DNA from 3 places in the Marinicellulosiphila megalodicopiae genome. Region 1 is predicted to be linked to each of the others. Evidence: predicted binding sites of a transcription regulator. Region 1 holds the regulator's gene; each other region holds the start of a gene.

Region 1 (5,963 bases):
TTACCTTTAACCAATTTAAGTCGGCTCTCTCGTTTGGTTTGTGCGCGCTCAATGGTTTGTAGTGCTTGATCCGTTTGTCCGCAACTTTCAGCGGCATGTAACCAGCTTGCTTGCTCTTTACTGATTAACTCATATTTAAATAATGCTTCAGACAAACTTTTGCCTTGATCAATATATTTAGCTGCATCTTTAAATTGTTGTGGGTGCGTTGAAATACTTGCCAGTTTTTTAATAGCGCTGGCAGGATCCATTCCTGCGCTCATTAATGTGCCTAAATCTCTAAAAATATTCTTTTTCATAAATTTAACTGTCCTTGAAACGATAGGGTTTGTTCAAAGTTACTACCAATAAATTGTAAAACATCATCGCAGATCGGTTGTATTTGTTTTTCAATGTACCAATCATAGTTTAATGGCGACTTGCTGTAATTAAAAATTTCGGGTCCATTGAGTGTCATGACATATTCAATTGGGCTGCCGCGCTGGTATTTAGCTTGTTCTGTTAAAGGAAGCTTCAATATTGCCTGTATATGTGGCGGAATCATTGCAGTAAATTCGCTTAATGGTTTACGTAAACGTTTTTTAAATAATAACTGGCTGTCTAGCTCTTTATTTTTAAGCTGAATAATTAACGTTTGCAGCAGTTCTTGTATTTTATCTTGATCCGTAAATACCAAAAAGAATAACTGTCGTTGCATCTTTTGTGCAACTTCTGTCCAATCACTGCGAACAGCCTCTAATCCTTTAAATATAATATCATCGGCAGTATGTTCGCCATGTTTTAAACCGGCATAGCGTTTTTTACTGCCTTTTTCCATACCACGAATTCTTGGCATGACAAAATGCTGATAATGCGCTTCAAATTCTAACTCTAAGTGACTTTGTATTTGGTGGCGTTGTTGTAACGCATCTTGCCAATATTGGTTTAATTCATTTTGTAAGGATTGTGCATATTCAGTAATGTCGGCACAAGGCTGACTTAAATGCACAAAAATAGAATCTGTATCCCCATAAATAACCTGTAAGCCTTTTTGTTCAAACCAACGTTTACTTTCAGTTAAAATTTGATGACCACGCAATGTTATGGAGCTGGGTAACTGATGATTAAAAAATCGACATCCTGGAGTACCCAAAACACCATAAAAAGAATTCATAATAATTTTGATAGCTTGAGAGCGAGCAGATAATTTATTTGCTTTTGCATCATCACGCGCAGCCCAAAGTTGAGTAATTAACTCGGGCAGTATTTGATTGCCTTTATTAAAAACCGCTTGGTTAAATCCTGCGATGTAATTGTGTTTGTCATCAATAATGGTTTCTTGTTGGTCATAGTTAGCCGACAGTTTTAAATCGTTTTGTGCAACGGCTAACCCTAATGGATCGACTTTAAATGTCTGAATAATACTTGGATAAAGGCTTTTATAATCAAACACTAAAATATTTTGATACAAACCCGCAATCGAATCAAACACATAACCGCCAGGGCTACCCACACCTTCAGGATCAATTGGTGTATTAGGTGCTACAAATCCTTTGCGATGTAATAAAGGTAAATAACGATAATCAAACGCTTCAACGGAGCCGCCTAATCGATTTAATGGCAGTCCTGTTAATTGTTCGCGCTGAAACAAATAACCAAATAAATCCGCCTTAATAAAAATTTCCCAAACCAAATCGCAATCTTCAATGTTGTAAGCAATAAAATCATCGGTTTGATCTTCAAATAAACGCACAATTTCTAAAGCGCGTTGCTCAGGGTGATCAATTAATTTACCTTTTCCTAAAAAGTGATTGGCAACAAAATCTAGCGAGTATTTATTTAGTTGGTAGGTTGTATTTTTTAAAGCATCAATGCCGTCAACTACCACGCGACCTTCAATGATTAATCGTTTGCTGTCATCGTCACGTCTACTTTGCCAAACAATGGTTTCTTGGTTTCGCCCAAGATTTAAAGGCACATTAAACTGTTTGGATTTATTTTGTAAAAAATTAAAATCAAAATCCACAACGGACCAGCCAATAATAATATCGGGATTAACCGATAAAAAATAAGCCACAAATTCACGTAATAGCTGCGCTTCATCCAAACAAATATGAATGTATTCATCATCAGTTGAAAACTTAGGTGTCGATAAAATAAATACATCACGTTGCAAACTTAAATTATTAGGGTACTGATAGCTGGTACAAGCAATCGATAGTAAGCGTTCATCCACAATGGAAGTCTCAATATCTAAAGACATCACACAAAACTCAATGTGATCAAAATGATCCACAGATTTTAATTTTGGATTATGAATAACAGAAAAATTAGGATGGGATTTGCTTGGCCTGAACTTATTAGCAGAAGGTTGTGCTTCATTACATTGAATCATCGCACTTGCGTGAATGAAACGCTCCATTAAATATCGTGACGCAGGATTAACATCAGACTCAAATGTTTGAATATCAGCAGAGCTTAATGCTTGTCTAGCAAGGTAAATCTGCTTTTGACTATTAAAATAGATGGCGCAAACCGGATTAAAATGAAAGCTTTGTAACTCAACCGGTTTAATCGACCAGCTTTGTTTGTTGGGTAATACTCGGGAGATAATATCAAAGGCTTGTTGTGAATGTTGCTGCTCAATAAAAAATAAAGGCTTCTCATCATCGATGATTACTTTGGCCACTTGGTCATGAGTTTTGAAATAAAAGGTTAACACCAATTGCTCGTTAATATCTTGCCAAGATTTTTGCAATAAAAAACCAGACAGAATATTAGACAAAACACACCTCTATTTTTAAATGGACAAATAAAAACAGATTAACAGAAAAATCATTAACCCATAAATAATAAAACCGCAAAATAACGAATTATTTGCGGTTAAGTAACATCTTGTAGCTGAGCCTATTGTAGCTGAGCCTAAGCGAATTCAGTTTATTTTGCTACTAATTTTAATTGTCATTAAATTTGTGCAGTTCGAGCCAAGAAATGTGAGTTTGCCTCTAAGTTAAGTAGTCTGTAAATACTTAGTATCTCCACCAATTCAGCTTGCGCCAAACTTTGTACAGGGCAAGGCTAAAAAATGTGAGTTTAAGTGTAAATACTCAGCACATCCTATGTTTCGCCTTGAGGGCCGACTATTCGTCGTTAAAGCTTGTTCCAGACAAGTTTTTAATCATTTTTTAAACGCAGTAATGTGCAAAGTTTGGTGTGATCTGGTTAGACTTGGCGTCTGATAACGCCTACATACACCCCTTCCACTTCAAAATGGCAAGAAGTTGTATCCACTTCAATCACATTAAACTCTTCGTTTTCTGGGTGCAGATATATCACATTGCCCTTACGTTCGTAGCGCTTAACCGTTACATCTTCATCAATACGCGCAATCACAATATCACCATTTCGAATGCGATCGGTTTTATGTACACCAATCAAATCATCTTCATAAATGCCAATATCTTTCATGCTCATACCCTGTACACGCAACAAGTAATCGGCGCTTGGGTAAAACATATTACCGGGCAAATTCAAATACTCATCAATATGCTCAGTGGCCAGAATAGGCGAACCTGCTGCCACACTACCAACAATCGGCAAGCCTTTATCTTTTTCAACAATCTTAATACCACGGCTAGCGCCCGGTAAAATCTCAATTGCTCCCTTACGCGCAAGGGCTTTAATGTGTTCCTCTGCGGCATTAGGAGACTTAAAACCTAAAGTCGTCGCAAGCTCAGCGCGAGTAGGAGGAAAACCGGTTTCTTCAATACTGGATTTAATTAAATCCAAAACCTGCTGTTGACGAGTAGTAAGTTTGATCATAAAAGCTCCAAAAGACTGTGAGTATATACATTGATGTAAGTATATACAGTAATCTGGTGATGTAAACATAGGATTTGAGTTTGTTGCTGGTTAAGTGTGTGCCACATTATAGTTTGGCCACCTGCTCAAACTATGGTGTGGATAAACAACAAGTTTGGCCAAATGAGTCTGAGTGTGAAATTCATAGTTTTAAGAAATAGTAATTTCTTTGAAGTTGAATGTTTGTTAATTGGGTTAGTTGCTAGCTCAACATTTTATTTTGATTAACAATTACAATCCTGTCCGAAAAAGGCCATCGATTTTCGGACAAATTTAATTTTTACAACTCACTAAAAGCCTTGATATTAAAGGCTATTAATTAAAAATGTTTAAGGGTGGGTGTTTGGATTTTCTTAAAAATACATCAAGCTTCTAATTTGGAAGTAGGGTTGATAAGCTCTAGAAATATCTTATAAATTTAAATGAGTGTCTCTTTTAAATTTGTCATGAGCAGCTACCCAATATTTACGTTGTGGAGCATAAAAAGTATAATCACGGCATTTACTCAATCCTTACCCAACTCTTACCTAATCCATCAATTTCTGCATATCTGGTATAAAATAAAATTATGAAAAAAAATAAAAAAGTACAAAAGCGATTTACAGGCCGAGGCCCAATTGCACGAAAGTTGATTGAATCAGCAGCAACACAATTAAAAAACAAAATTACCCACATCCAACAATGGCAAGAAGGGAAGTTTACTGCAGAGCAATATCAAAAAAGCATCGTCAGCGAAAAACAACTAAGCGATTTAGATCCATTGCATGCCTTGTATATGTATGCCCAAAACCAACTTTCTGTACTCATTGAGCAAGTTGGTCAATTTCCATCACTTGAAAAATTAACAGCCCCCTACGCTCATGCCGTTGATGAATATTTACCATCAGGGCCACCTAGTAGCCCCATCACAAAATCTTATTTTACATGCTGGGGTGCGTTTGACTTAAGTACACAGGGGGCAAAAAAAGAAACGTTATGCACCGTCGCTACGGATTTTTGTAAATTTATCAATGCCGATAACAGCTATATTGATATTTTTGAGAAAATGCAATCATCATCAATGGGGATTTATAAACATTTAGGACAATCAGGCAAGTTCATTAATTTAAAAGAATTAGTCACCAATAAAGAAATCAAAGTAATTTGCCCTTCAGGTTATAATGGTCGATCAGGTGAAATTTGGCTGGCTCGAATTTTCCCAGCGTTATTTGATCATATTGATTACAGTGTTGTTTTTACCACCCCTTATGTACTTGGAAATCAGAATCAAGACGATCATCAAGTCGAAAAAAATTGGTTAGATTTTTTTGAAAGAAATATGAAAAACACTAAACAAAAACAAAGTGTTGCGTCTTATAATGAAATCATGAAATATGGTTTAAGCACTAATTATTGGAATGAATACATATTTCTCGCTTATAAAAATTTCCAACCCAACGTGGTTTTTCTTGAAGGAATGCCTGATATAAAATCCAGCCTGCCGTTACATGAATTGGCGCGTGATTAATCAGTATTCAATAATTAAAAAAGCTTACTCAAATCCGTGAGTAAGCAAACTCCTAAAAGAAATAAGCCTTAGCATTTAATTTCAATGGCCAATAATACGAAGCAGTGCCATTTCTGCATTCCAGTCCAAATTTACAAAATTAAATCAATTCGAGTTTTAAGCTAAATATCATATCTAAATTAATACTCTAAAGAGTGTGTCCTTGTTGTCCTTGTTGTCCTTGTTGTCCTTGTTGTCCTTGTTGTCCTTGTTGTGTCGGTGTGGAATTTTGGGCCCGACACTGATATTTTTTGCTGAAAAAGTGGATGTTTTTAGGATTTTTTAAAGTTTGCGAGATTACAATTAGTCCTCTTACACGCAACTATCACCAGCAACAAAATCAAGCTTTCACCAATACTTCATCAAATCCACATATATGATATAGTCGACGCACTTTTTACATGATCTTGCGGCTTTATTAAAATGGATAAAAAACAGCTTTCTGAATCGGACATCATTTCTAAATTCATCATGCCTTCGGTCGAATCCTCAGGTTGGGACTCTATGAATCAAATCAGGCAAGAAGTGTCTTTGCGTGACGGTAAGGTGATTGTGCGCGGTCAAATTGGTATGCGCC
Region 2 (5,963 bases), 650 kb from region 1:
CATTGCAAAATATAAAAAAACAGCTGAGAAAATAAAGGGGACCAATATAAGCGTTATTGACGTTTGCAAACCATTAAATGACCAAATATTTAGATTAGTAGAGGTGAAGTCAAATAATGGTTTGTGGAAAACTAAAACATTAATAAAAGACACCAACAATATAAATTGATATGGCCCTACTTTCCAATTTGCAAATAATCCCTTTGGATTAGATTCTTTAAATACAAACATTCTGGACAATGGATTATCCTTTTATTGATTTATTAAATAATACACACGACACACAAAGTGCCATAAATGCGGACACCATCAAAACAGGAGCCGCTGCGATTTCATCAAACGCTCGAACAATTAACCCTAGCGCCCACAATAATAAAATTACTGCTGAAATATATAATCTTTTACCTTCAAGCATGCTTTGCCACCACCTAGGATATTTGCGCGCTAAAGTGACGCCAGTTAATGCTGCAATCCAACCACAGGCTAACCCACTAATAATATCTAATGGCCAATGCGCACCAACAGCCACACGAGATAAACAAAATACTAATGTTATCAACAAACCAACACCCAATATGAGTTTATGTTTTAACAAACTTGGATGAGCATACAATGTAGCTAGAATGGCTATTGCAGTCACTGATATAGTAATTGAATGACCTGAGGGCAAGCTATTATATCCTTTAAGTGTGCGCCCAATCACATTAAATAATTCAACATCCAACACACCTGCGGGTCTTGGAATATGTAACACTTTTTTTCCAAAATAAGACATTAATCCAGCACAGACTGCTGATCCAAACATAGCTGCCCAAATCTGGGTTCTAACAATGATTAAAAATGAGAACAATGCAAAAATCACCGCACCATCACCTAAATATGTCATATTTAACCAAAGCGAATCTGGTAAAAATGACAATACTTCATTCATTTTTATAAAAAAATCAATTTGCATCCCCCAATATCCAGCTCGAGTAATCTCATCTGCATTGAGTAAAAATACGAATAATACAGATATTATCAACATGACAGGCACAATTAACCAATATAACCAAGTACTAAGTGTCCACTTAGCATTATAATGCGTTGAGTTTATAGATTGCAGAATTTCAAGTGACTTCATAATTAAGTGTCGATAAAAAATAATTATTATAATTAGTCCTTTTCTAAATTGATACTTAAGGATCTTTGAATCAAGTTGATTCACTAATAAACTGACAATATTGAAGTTAATCCAGAATAAGCAAAATTTGAGAAGCTGTTGTTTTTGTTAATAGGCTTTGTGTTAATAGGCTTTGTGTTAAAAGGCTTTGTGTTAATAGGCTTTCTGCTAATAAATCAACCTCCTGCACAAACTGCCATGACATCACTTCTAGTGATATTGTGTAGAATCAAGCAATACACCTACTTATATTAATAATTAAAAAGGAGACAGCCCCCCCAAAGACTTATAAGAAAGTTTCACAAATCCACTGTGTTAACCTGGCTCAATTAGAATATTATTCAAAGAATAAAAAGTTAAAGTTACTTCTCACTTATTATTTTTTTGCTTAACCTTAAAACCCAATAATGCTAAACTACCTGTATTTTTGTACAGGTATTTTATAGCAATGGATATTTCTCGCCTTATTGACCCACTGAACGAACCTCAACGCCAAGCGGTTTGTACCGACAGTCAACACACTTTAGTGCTTGCAGGTGCCGGTAGCGGGAAAACTCGAGTATTAACGCATCGCATTGCTTATTTAGTTGAGACCGGTCAAGCCAGCTCTTTTGGCGTGTTAGCCGTTACCTTTACTAATAAAGCTGCCAAGGAAATGCGCTCTCGAATTGAATCATTAATGATGCAACCACCAAAGGGCATGTGGGTCGGCACATTTCACAGCCTTGCTCATCGATTATTAAAAACCCATTACGTTGAAGCCAAATTACCTGAGCAATTCCAGGTATTAGACAGCGATGATCAATTGCGTCTTGTAAAGCGAATCGTAAAAGACTTAAATTTAGACGACACAAAATGGCAACCTAAATCCGCTCAATGGTTCATTAACGGCCAAAAGGATGAAGGCAAACGATTCAAACATATTCCACCTTCTTCTGATTTTCATGAACAAGGCATGCTCAAAATTTACGAACAATATGAATTAATCTGCCAGCAAACTGGCGTGGTGGATTTTGCAGAATTATTACTTCGCGCCCATGAATTATGGTTAAACAATCCAGAGGTACTCAAACATTACCAAGAACGCTTTCGTCATGTATTGGTGGACGAGTATCAGGATATCAACAGCATTCAATACGCTTGGCTTCGAGTGCTTTGTGGAGAAAACGCAAATTTAATGGTAGTGGGTGATGACGACCAATCCATTTACGGATGGCGCGGTGCAAAAGTTGAGAACATTTTACGTTTCAGCGAAGATTTTCCAAAAGTAGAAACCGTTAAACTTGAACAAAACTATCGCTCAAGCGGACATATCTTGAAAGCAGCCAATGCCGTGATCGATAATAACTCTGGTCGTTTAGGTAAAGAATTATGGACCGATGATGAAGATGGCGAAACCATTCGTTTATATGCCGCTTATAACGAACATGATGAAGCGCGTTTTATAGCCGATGACATTGACGGGCAAAGCGATGAGTTTAATGAAATGGCAATTTTGTATCGCTCAAACGCACAATCACGTGTAATTGAAGAGCATTTAATTCGCATGTCGATTCCTTATCGCATTTTTGGTGGGCATCGATTCTACGACCGCTTAGAAATTAAAAATGCAATGTGTTATTTACGCATGATGTTAAATCGTCATGACGACACCGCCATGGAACGCATTATTAATTTGCCTGTTCGAGGCATTGGTAATAAGTCCATTGATACAATGCGAATATTTGCACGTGACCAAGGCATATCATTTTGGCAAGCAGCATCACAAATTGTTGAACATAAAATTTTACCCAATCGCGCTTGCTCGGCAATTGAAGGGTTTTTAACATTAATTAATGACATCGACAGCCAAAGCGATGAAATGAATTTGGCAGAAATCACCGATTTTATCATCAAACAATCCAACCTAATTGCGCATCACCAAAAAGAAAAAGGCGAAAAAGGCCGCACTCGCGTAGAAAACTTAAAAGAGCTTGTATCGGCTGCTGCCAGTTTTATAAATGAAAGCGACAATAGTGATTTATCCGAATTTGTTTCTCAGGCATCACTTGATGCAGGAGACAATCAAGCAGACACTCACGAACAAGCAGTGAGTTTAATGACATTGCACAGCGCCAAAGGGTTAGAATTTGACCGAGTCTATTTAGCAGGACTAGAAGAACAATTATTTCCTCATAAAATGTCGATGGATGACCCCGACGGTTTACAAGAAGAGCGCCGTCTTTGTTATGTTGGCATCACTCGCGCCCGCAAACATTTGTGCATTTCTTATGCAGAGAGTCGTCGCTTATATGGTAACGAGCAATTCAATGCTTCATCGCGTTTTATTAGAGAAATTCCAAATGAACATTTACAAGAGATTCGATTAAATTCTCAAGTGTCGCGCCCTGTTATGTTTACAGAAACGCCAAAAGAAATCATGAGTGACTCGGGCTTTCAATTGGGTCAAGATGTGAACCATCCTGTATTTGGCAGAGGCGTTATTTTATCTTGTGAAGGTATTGGTACTAATGCGCGAGTTGAAGTTCAATTTATAGAAAGCACCAAATGGCTGATGCTCCAATTTGCTAAGCTCGAAGCTGTTTAACAAACTAACAGCATCAAATTTCAAACAAAAAAAAGCCTGAATATATCGAAACATTCAGGCTTTTTTTGGATTAAATAATCGCTAAATAATTAAGCGTTGTATTTATCCATGATCAATGTCGCGTTAGTGCCACCAAAACCAAAGCTGTTAGACATCACACGATTTAGTGTCATGTTGTCACGCATTTTAGTTACGATGTTTGCGTCAACCGCTAAAGGATCTAAGTTTTCAACGTTTGCAGATGCCGCTACGAAGTTATTTTCCATCATTAATAATGAATAAATTGCTTCTTGAACACCTGTTGCACCTAACGAGTGACCCGTTAGAGATTTAGTTGATGCAACCATTGGAACGTTATCACCAAATGCAGTATTTACTGCACCAAGTTCAGCAGTATCACCTGCAGGAGTCGATGTGCCATGAGCATTAATGTAGTCAATTGGACCGTTAACTGTACTCATTGCTTGTTGCATACAACGTACCGCGCCTTCACCAGAAGGAGCAACCATGTTGTAGCCATCACTTGTTGCGCCATAACCGGTGACTTCACCGTAGATTTTCGCGCCACGAGCCAATGCATGTTCTAACTCTTCAAGTACGACCATTCCGCCGCCGCCTGCAATAACAAACCCGTCACGATCTGCGTCATATGGACGAGACGCTTTATCTGGAGTGTCATTATATTTAGTACTTAACGCACCCATGGCATCAAACAATACAGACAATGTCCAATGCTCTTCTTCACCACCACCGGCAAACACAACATCTTGTTTGCCAAGTTGAATTTGCTCAACGGCGTTACCAATACAATGTGCACTGGTTGCACATGCAGATGTAATTGAATAGTTAACACCTTTGATTTCAAATGGTGTTGCTAAACAAGCCGAAACCGTAGAACCCATTACTTGAGTCACACGATAAGGACCCACTCGCTTTAATCCACGTTCACGTAAAATATCAGCAGATTCAACTTGAGATGAGCTTGCAGCGCCGCCAGAACCAGCAATTAAACCAGTTCGTACGTTCGACACTTCTGATTTTTCAAGACCAGAATCAATAATTGCTTGCTGCATTGCGACATAAGAGTAACCAGCAGCTTCACCCATAAAACGTAAACTTTTACGATCTATGTGTTCTGACAAATCAATATCGCAGCTACCTGCAATATGACTTCTCATGCCCATTTCTTTATATTCTTCTTTAAATTTAATGCCTGAACGGCCTTCTTTCAAAGATTGAGTAACTGTAGATAAATCGTTTCCTATACAAGAAACAATACCCATACCCGTAACAACTACACGTCTCATGCTCACCCCTTTATTATTTATTGTGACTGATCTTTAGTGAATAAACCAACACGTAAATCTTTTGCTGTGTAAATAACTTCGCCATCTACTTCAACGGTACCGTTAGCAATACCCATTACCAATTTACGCTCGATAACACGTGTCATTTGTAAACGGTAAGTGACTTTTTTAGCAGTGGGTAATACTTCACCAGTAAATTTAACTTCGCCAGCACCTAAAGCACGACCTTTACCTAAGTTACCTTTCCAGCCTAAGAAAAAACCAACTAGCTGCCACATAGCATCTAGACCTAAACAACCGGGCATTACCGGGTCACCTGGGAAATGACATGCAAAAAACCACAAATCAGGGTTAATGTCTAATTCAGCAATAATTTCGCCTTTACCAAACTCACCGCCATCGGCAGTAATACTTGTAATGCGATCCATCATTAGCATGTTACCAACTGGTAATTTTGCATTACCTTCGCCAAACATACGCCCATAACCACAATCTAATAATTGCTCTTTTTCTAAAGAACTCGGTCTTTCACTCATTTTGATTCCCATTTTAAAATATTCTATGTGGACAGCAGGTAAACTTAAACGTTCGCCAACCTAGTAGTCATCGCAAAAAAAGCGCCAACAATAAAGTAATTCACTATATTTTGCTATGATTTTTTACGTTAAAAGCTGCAATTCAAACAAATTCCTCAATTTAGGTTCTATACTAAAAAGATCCATGAATCTGTTCATTTGAAAAAATTTGACAAACTATTGAATAAGGTTCAAGGAAGATGCTTACCATCACAAGAGAAGAGTAAATTGCGTTTCAAAAAACTGATGTTGCTACTATCAATTCCACTAATGTATTTTACGATAAATTCGTACGGTTTTGCGCGGGTAGTAATTGACCAAAGTGAGCAATT
Region 3 (5,963 bases), 2.2 Mb from region 1:
GCTATTTCCCGTACAGCTGGTACGGACGGGATTGTTAGCTCAAATTCATTAAGTCACGCTTCTACTCATGCAACATTAGGTAATAGCACTACAGTTGCTGGTGAAAATGAAGTTTCAATTAACAATACACTTTCATTCTCAGTTGATGGTGGTGAAGTAGAAGAAATCACATTGGATGCAGCCACTTATGCAGATACAGATGCATTAGTTGATGAAATAAATGACAAATTAGGTGATTCAACCAATCTTCAAGGTGCTACAGCTTACAACGAAGATGGAGCTGTAGTTATTCGCTCTAACAACACAGCAAACTCAGGCAGTATTTCCGCAATTGGCGGGACGGCGGCTGACGACTTAGGGTTAGATGCTGTTAACGGTACAGCTGTGGATAAAGAGTTAGGTGTTAAATCCCTAGAAGCTGGTGACTTAGTTATAAACGATGTAGCTATTTCTGCTGCTAAAAACTCTTACGACACCGCGTCGTTCGATGGTGCAGACACTTCCGTTAAAAGTGCGTCAGGTATTGCAATAGCCGAAGCAATAAATCGATCAAGCGAGGCTACAGGTGTGACTGCTGAAGTAAATGCAACTTCAGTTGTAGGTGGAGACGCATCGGGCTCAACCAACTATGGGTCTGGTGATGCTGGTAACATCCATATTAATGGTGTTGATTTAGGCACTATTACACTAACTGGTAATCAAGAAGATGACCGTAGAACCGCAGTTGACATGATCAATGACAAAGCAGGTCAAACAGGCGTTTCAGCTACTGATAATGGGGTATCTATTTCATTAATGGCAGCAGATGGACGTAACCTTTCAGTTGCAATTGATAACAAGTCGGCATCAAATTCTGGTAGTGGTGACGATAAAGGCATTGGTTTTGGTGCGGCAATAGGTTTAGATGCATCTGTTGACGGAATTGGTGAAGGTGATATCACAGGTGATGATAGTAAAACAACTAACAACACTTATGAGACAGCTTATTCAACAATTAAACTAAGTTCAGCTGGGTCAATTGATATCAAAGGTGGTCTAAACGGCAACGATGCAATTGAAAAACTAGGCCTTGAAACCGGCGAATTCGGTGGCGCAACTGACGGTCAATTCGTAAAAGACATTGACATATCAACCCTAGAAGGTGCAAATGCGGCAATTTCAGCATTAGATAACGCACTTGAAAAAGTGGCCAGCGAACGAGCAAACTTAGGTGCGATGCAAAACCGCATGGAAACAACGGTAAGTAACTTAGCGATCACTTCTGAAAACTTAACGGCCTCTAACTCTCGAATTCGAGATGCGGATTTCGCGACAGAGTCAGCAGAGTTGTCTCGTACACAGGTTCTTCAACAAGCAGGTATCTCAATTCTTGCTCAGGCGAACCAACGTGGTCAACAAGTATTATCACTTCTTGGTTAATCGGATTATACGATTCATTAGTCGCCTTAACTTTTTTCAAAGAACAGGCGGCTAAATTTAAACCGAACAACGAAGTAATCGAGGTGTAATATGACAGATGTATCAACAAACTATGGTAAAGCATTGCCAACGCAAGAAATCGAAAAGATTCAAGCGATCGATAAAGATAATACGGCAAAGTCAAAACCAAACAGTTCAAATGCAGATGTGAACGTTACTCATACCAAAGAAACGAATATCTCAACTGAACAATCAGTACAAGAAAAAGCAAAAGAAAAGCAAATTGAAAAAGAAGAACTAGAAAATGCAGTGGCCTCTTTGAATCAATATGTACAGACTTTTGAAAGAAAATTAGACTTTCAACTAGATGAAGAAAGTGGTGTCACTGTTATCAAAGTATACGATGCAACTGACGAAAAACTGATCAGACAGATCCCAAACGAAGAGGCGTTAACCCTGGCTCAACACCTTAACCAACAGGATCCACCACAGCTTTTTAGTGCACAGGTCTAATTTTTATAAATACAAAAACCAGCAACTGCTGGTTTTTTTTCGCCCTTGCCAAATAATATTAAATTCCTAAAATTATCTAAAAAACTAAAGATTAAACTGTATTTTTTTGCAATCAAACCTTGCAATAAAAACTCCTCATACTAATATACTGTATATACAACCATACAAATTTAATTAATATGAATTTATATATTGCTGAAAAACCAAGCCTTGCCAGAGCCATTGCACAAGCTTTACCTAAACCCCATAAAACCATGGACGGATTTATAGTCTGCGGCAACTCTGACCATGTTTCTTGGTGTGTGGGTCATTTATTAGAGTCTGCTCAGCCTGATGCTTATGACGCAAAATATAAAAAATGGCAGATGGATCACTTGCCTATTGTGCCTGTTAAGTGGAAGTTAAGTGAAAAACAGCAAACCAAAAAGCAATTAAGCGTTTTACGTAAGCTGGTTAAACAAACAACCCAAATCATTCACGCAGGCGATCCAGATCGTGAAGGCCAGTTATTAGTCGACCAAGTGATCCATCATTTACCCATGAAAGACAGCCTGCGCAAACAAGCACAGCGCTGTTTGATCAGTGACTTGACTGCTTCGGCCGTTGCTAAGTCATTACAAAATTTACAGCCCAATCAAAACTTTGCATCATTATCGACCTGCGCCCTAGCGCGCACTCGAGCCGATTGGTTGTTTGGCATTAATTTAAGTCGTGCCTTTACTCTACAAGGGCAAATTCAAGGCTCGCAAACAGTATTGTCTGTAGGACGAGTACAAACGCCAATATTGGGTTTAGTAGTAAAACGCGATGCTGATATTGAACAACACAGAAGTGCCACGTATTTTGAAGTGGAAGCCCATGTTAATATTCATTCAAACAATACTATTTTTAAATGGCAGCCAAGCGAGCATTGCCAGGACCACATGAATGATGAAAACCAAATCATTAATCCCAAACTTGCACAAAATGTAGCGAGTCGTATCATAAATCAGTCGACAATCATTACTAAAAACAAAATTGAAACTAAACAACAATCGGCACCTCAAGTGTATAACTTGTCGGCATTACAAATTGACTGTGCAAAACGTTTCAAATATTCAGCACAAACTGTATTAGATACCTGTCAGTCGTTGTATGAAAAGCATAAGTTAATCACCTATCCACGATCGGATAATCGATTTTTACCTTTTGAACATTACCAACAACGTCACAATGTTTTCAAAAGTTTTATCCACAATATCAATTTATTTGATCAAGACTTATGCAAAAAATTTGAACAAGCAGATTTAACTAAACAACCTAAATGTTTTAACGACAAAAAAATTGGTGCCCATCACGGCATTATTCCCACGGTTAAATCGTTAAGGTCAGCTTCACTATCGCAACATGAAAAAAATATTTATCAAATGATTGCTCGTCAGTACGCGATGCAATTTTTTGATTTATTTCAAAGCCAACACCAAAATATAGAATGCGAAATACAAAAAGGAATATTTAAACATCAACGAAGCCAATGTGTGCAAATGGGTTGGAAAACCATCAGTGTATTTGAAACTAAAAAAGACGATGCTGACATTTTAAAGATCAACATTAATGATGAGTTTACTTGTACAGATGCCCAGGTATTAGAAAAACACACTCAACCACCCCAACCATTTACCGATGCAACATTACTAAAAGCCATAACGGGAATATCTCGTTTTGTCAGTGATCAACAATTAAAATCCGTATTAAAAGAAACCGATGGAATAGGCACAGAAGCCACCCGCGCAAGCATAATAGAATTATTATTTAAGCGAGGCTATTTAATTCGATCCAATAATAAAATACGCGCAACGGATTTGGGTAAAGCATTAATAGCGAATTTACCCGAACATTTAGCTAAACCCGATTTAACCGCTAAATGGGAAATTCAGCTTAAACAAATTGAAAATAAAGAATTTAGTTACAACGATTTTATTGGGCCATTGTGTACAGAATTAACAGAATTGGTTTCTTGGTGTCATCAACCTTGTAAGCAAGCGTACCCTGTTGGGCCGAAAAATAATGTAAAAAGGTTTAAGAAAAAAACGGGATCGGGATTTAAAAAACGCAAGGCGTCTTGATATTTTTATTTGATAAAAATTAAATCTCCCCCAATAAAAAAGTCTCATTATTTATAATAATGAGGCTTTTTTATTATTGGATTTATAACCAAAAACTAACCAAAATTAGGCAACGACGCTCTTAACGTTGCGCCATATCGTTTGGTTTGTAATCGTTTATCCATTAAATAAATATAACCCGTATCTTGTTCGGTACGAATCAAACGACCGCAGGCTTGTACTAATCGAATGGCAGCATCAGGCACGGTAATACTCATAAAAGCATTACCGCCATTTTCCTCTATCCACTGTGACAGTTGTGCAGAAATGGGATCGTCTGGGGTTGAAAATGGTATTTTTGCAATCATCAAATGTGTTAAATATTTACCTGGTAAATCGACACCTTCGGCAAAACTGGCTAATCCAAAAATAGTCGAGCCGCCCCCTCCATCAATTAATGTTTGATGCTCGGTTATGATTTGATTTTTAGGCATTTGGTTTTGTTTTAATATTATCGATTGCCACTGCGCACTTAATCCATCAAACACTTCGTTCATTTGTTTTCTTGATGAAAACAAAACTAAATTGGCATTGTCTTTTTCTAAAATAGTTTCCATAGCTTCAATTAAACTAGCCGTATGATTTTCAACAAAATTGGCTTCAACAGCAATATCCGGAACACTAAATCTAACTTGTCGATCATACTGAAACGGACTTTCTACTTGATGAAAATGAGCATAATCAGGAATACCCGCCCGGCTAATGATTTGATCAAATTTTTGCCCAACAGTTAAGGTTGCAGAGGTTAATATCACAGAAAAACTGGGCTTCCAAAATACATAATCTAACAGGCCACTTGCCACAATTGGAGAACACTTTATATGCATGTCATTAAATTCATTAAATACTACTTTTTCGACCCAACGCGCTTGTGGAGGATGCCCTTCTTTGTCTTCTTTTGTAAAAGCAAAACACAACTCCATGCACGCAGTAAATCTAAATAATAAACGACCAATTACAGGTAACCAACTTTCAGCGTGGTCTTTTGCAATGTCGTTTCCTTGCTCTGATAAACTTTCTTTTAATACTTTTTGAATCGATTCGAAAATTGAAACAATTTTAGAAAATACACCTTTTAGCATACCTATTTGATCATATAATTCATGATGCAAACTTTCAGTTTCTAACGTTTGCTTAGTCACTCGAATAGTCATTGATTCATATTGATTGCCTGTCATGGATTCTAATAAATAACGTAATCCCAACATATACTCAGATGCTATTTGAATGTCTTTAAATAATGGATCGGCTAATTTATGCAAACTGTCATCAAGTGCCATAACTGGCTTCAAATTCCCTTGAATTTTTTTAGCTTGATCTAAACTTGCTTGGGTGGCTTTTATTGAAAGCTCTGCAGCAAAATGATCCAGTGCTTTTTCAGCTAAATGATGACCTTCATCAATGATATAAATGGTATCTTTTGGCGAGCTTAAAATGGTGCCGCCCCCCATGGATAAATCACTTAAAAGCAAATCATGATTCGCCACAATCACATCGGCATCTTCGAGTTTTTCACGAGCTTTAAATAGTGCACAGTTTGAAAACATTGGGCATCGGTTTCGCGTACATTCTTGATGATTAGACGTTAAGTCTGACCATTCTTGCTCTTCTATGCTTCCTTCCCAAGATTCGTATTCACCATTCCATTTGCCTGAGCCATACTTTAATAACATGTCATTAAGTTTACTTAACTCTTTTTCATCCATGGTTAAATGATCTTCAAATAACGCATTATTTTGAGTCACACCTTGGTGTAATTGAATCAATTGATCCAATTTAAATAAACACAAATAACGACGACGACCTTTAGCTAAAACATATTCAAATTTTAAACCTGAATGTGTTTTTACGTCGGGTAAATCTTTTAATAAAATTTGTTCTTGCAAC

What was found. The regulator LexA, encoded in region 1, represses DNA repair genes until DNA is damaged. The targets are predictions, from matches to a motif close to TACTGTNTANNTANACAGTA.
Region 2: the regulator LexA is predicted to act here: its motif matches at 1,580-1,599, upstream of uvrD (DNA helicase II).
Region 3: the regulator LexA is predicted to act here: its motif matches at 2,079-2,098, upstream of TYM08_RS13525 (DNA topoisomerase III).

The regions. Positions count from the first base shown of each region.
Region 1 is NZ_AP023087.1:912,259-918,221, forward strand. It holds gene TYM08_RS03825 (type II secretion system F family protein) at 1-299, opposite strand, end outside; gene TYM08_RS03830 (DNA polymerase II) at 296-2,764, opposite strand; gene lexA (transcriptional repressor LexA) at 3,202-3,801, opposite strand; gene TYM08_RS03840 (hypothetical protein) at 4,409-5,347, shown strand; gene hsdR (EcoAI/FtnUII family type I restriction enzme subunit R) at 5,810-5,963, shown strand, end outside.
Region 2 is NZ_AP023087.1:1,562,089-1,568,051, reverse strand. It holds gene eptA (phosphoethanolamine--lipid A transferase EptA) at 1-231, opposite strand, end outside; gene TYM08_RS06545 (phosphatase PAP2 family protein) at 245-1,123, opposite strand; gene uvrD (DNA helicase II) at 1,611-3,749, shown strand; gene fabB (beta-ketoacyl-ACP synthase I) at 3,839-5,056, opposite strand; gene fabA (bifunctional 3-hydroxydecanoyl-ACP dehydratase/trans-2-decenoyl-ACP isomerase) at 5,074-5,592, opposite strand; gene TYM08_RS06525 (hybrid sensor histidine kinase/response regulator) at 5,902-5,963, shown strand, end outside.
Region 3 is NZ_AP023087.1:3,131,530-3,137,492, forward strand. It holds gene TYM08_RS13515 (flagellin) at 1-1,419, shown strand, start outside; gene TYM08_RS13520 (flagellar protein FlaG) at 1,510-1,932, shown strand; gene TYM08_RS13525 (DNA topoisomerase III) at 2,112-4,037, shown strand; gene dinG (ATP-dependent DNA helicase DinG) at 4,133-5,963, opposite strand, start outside.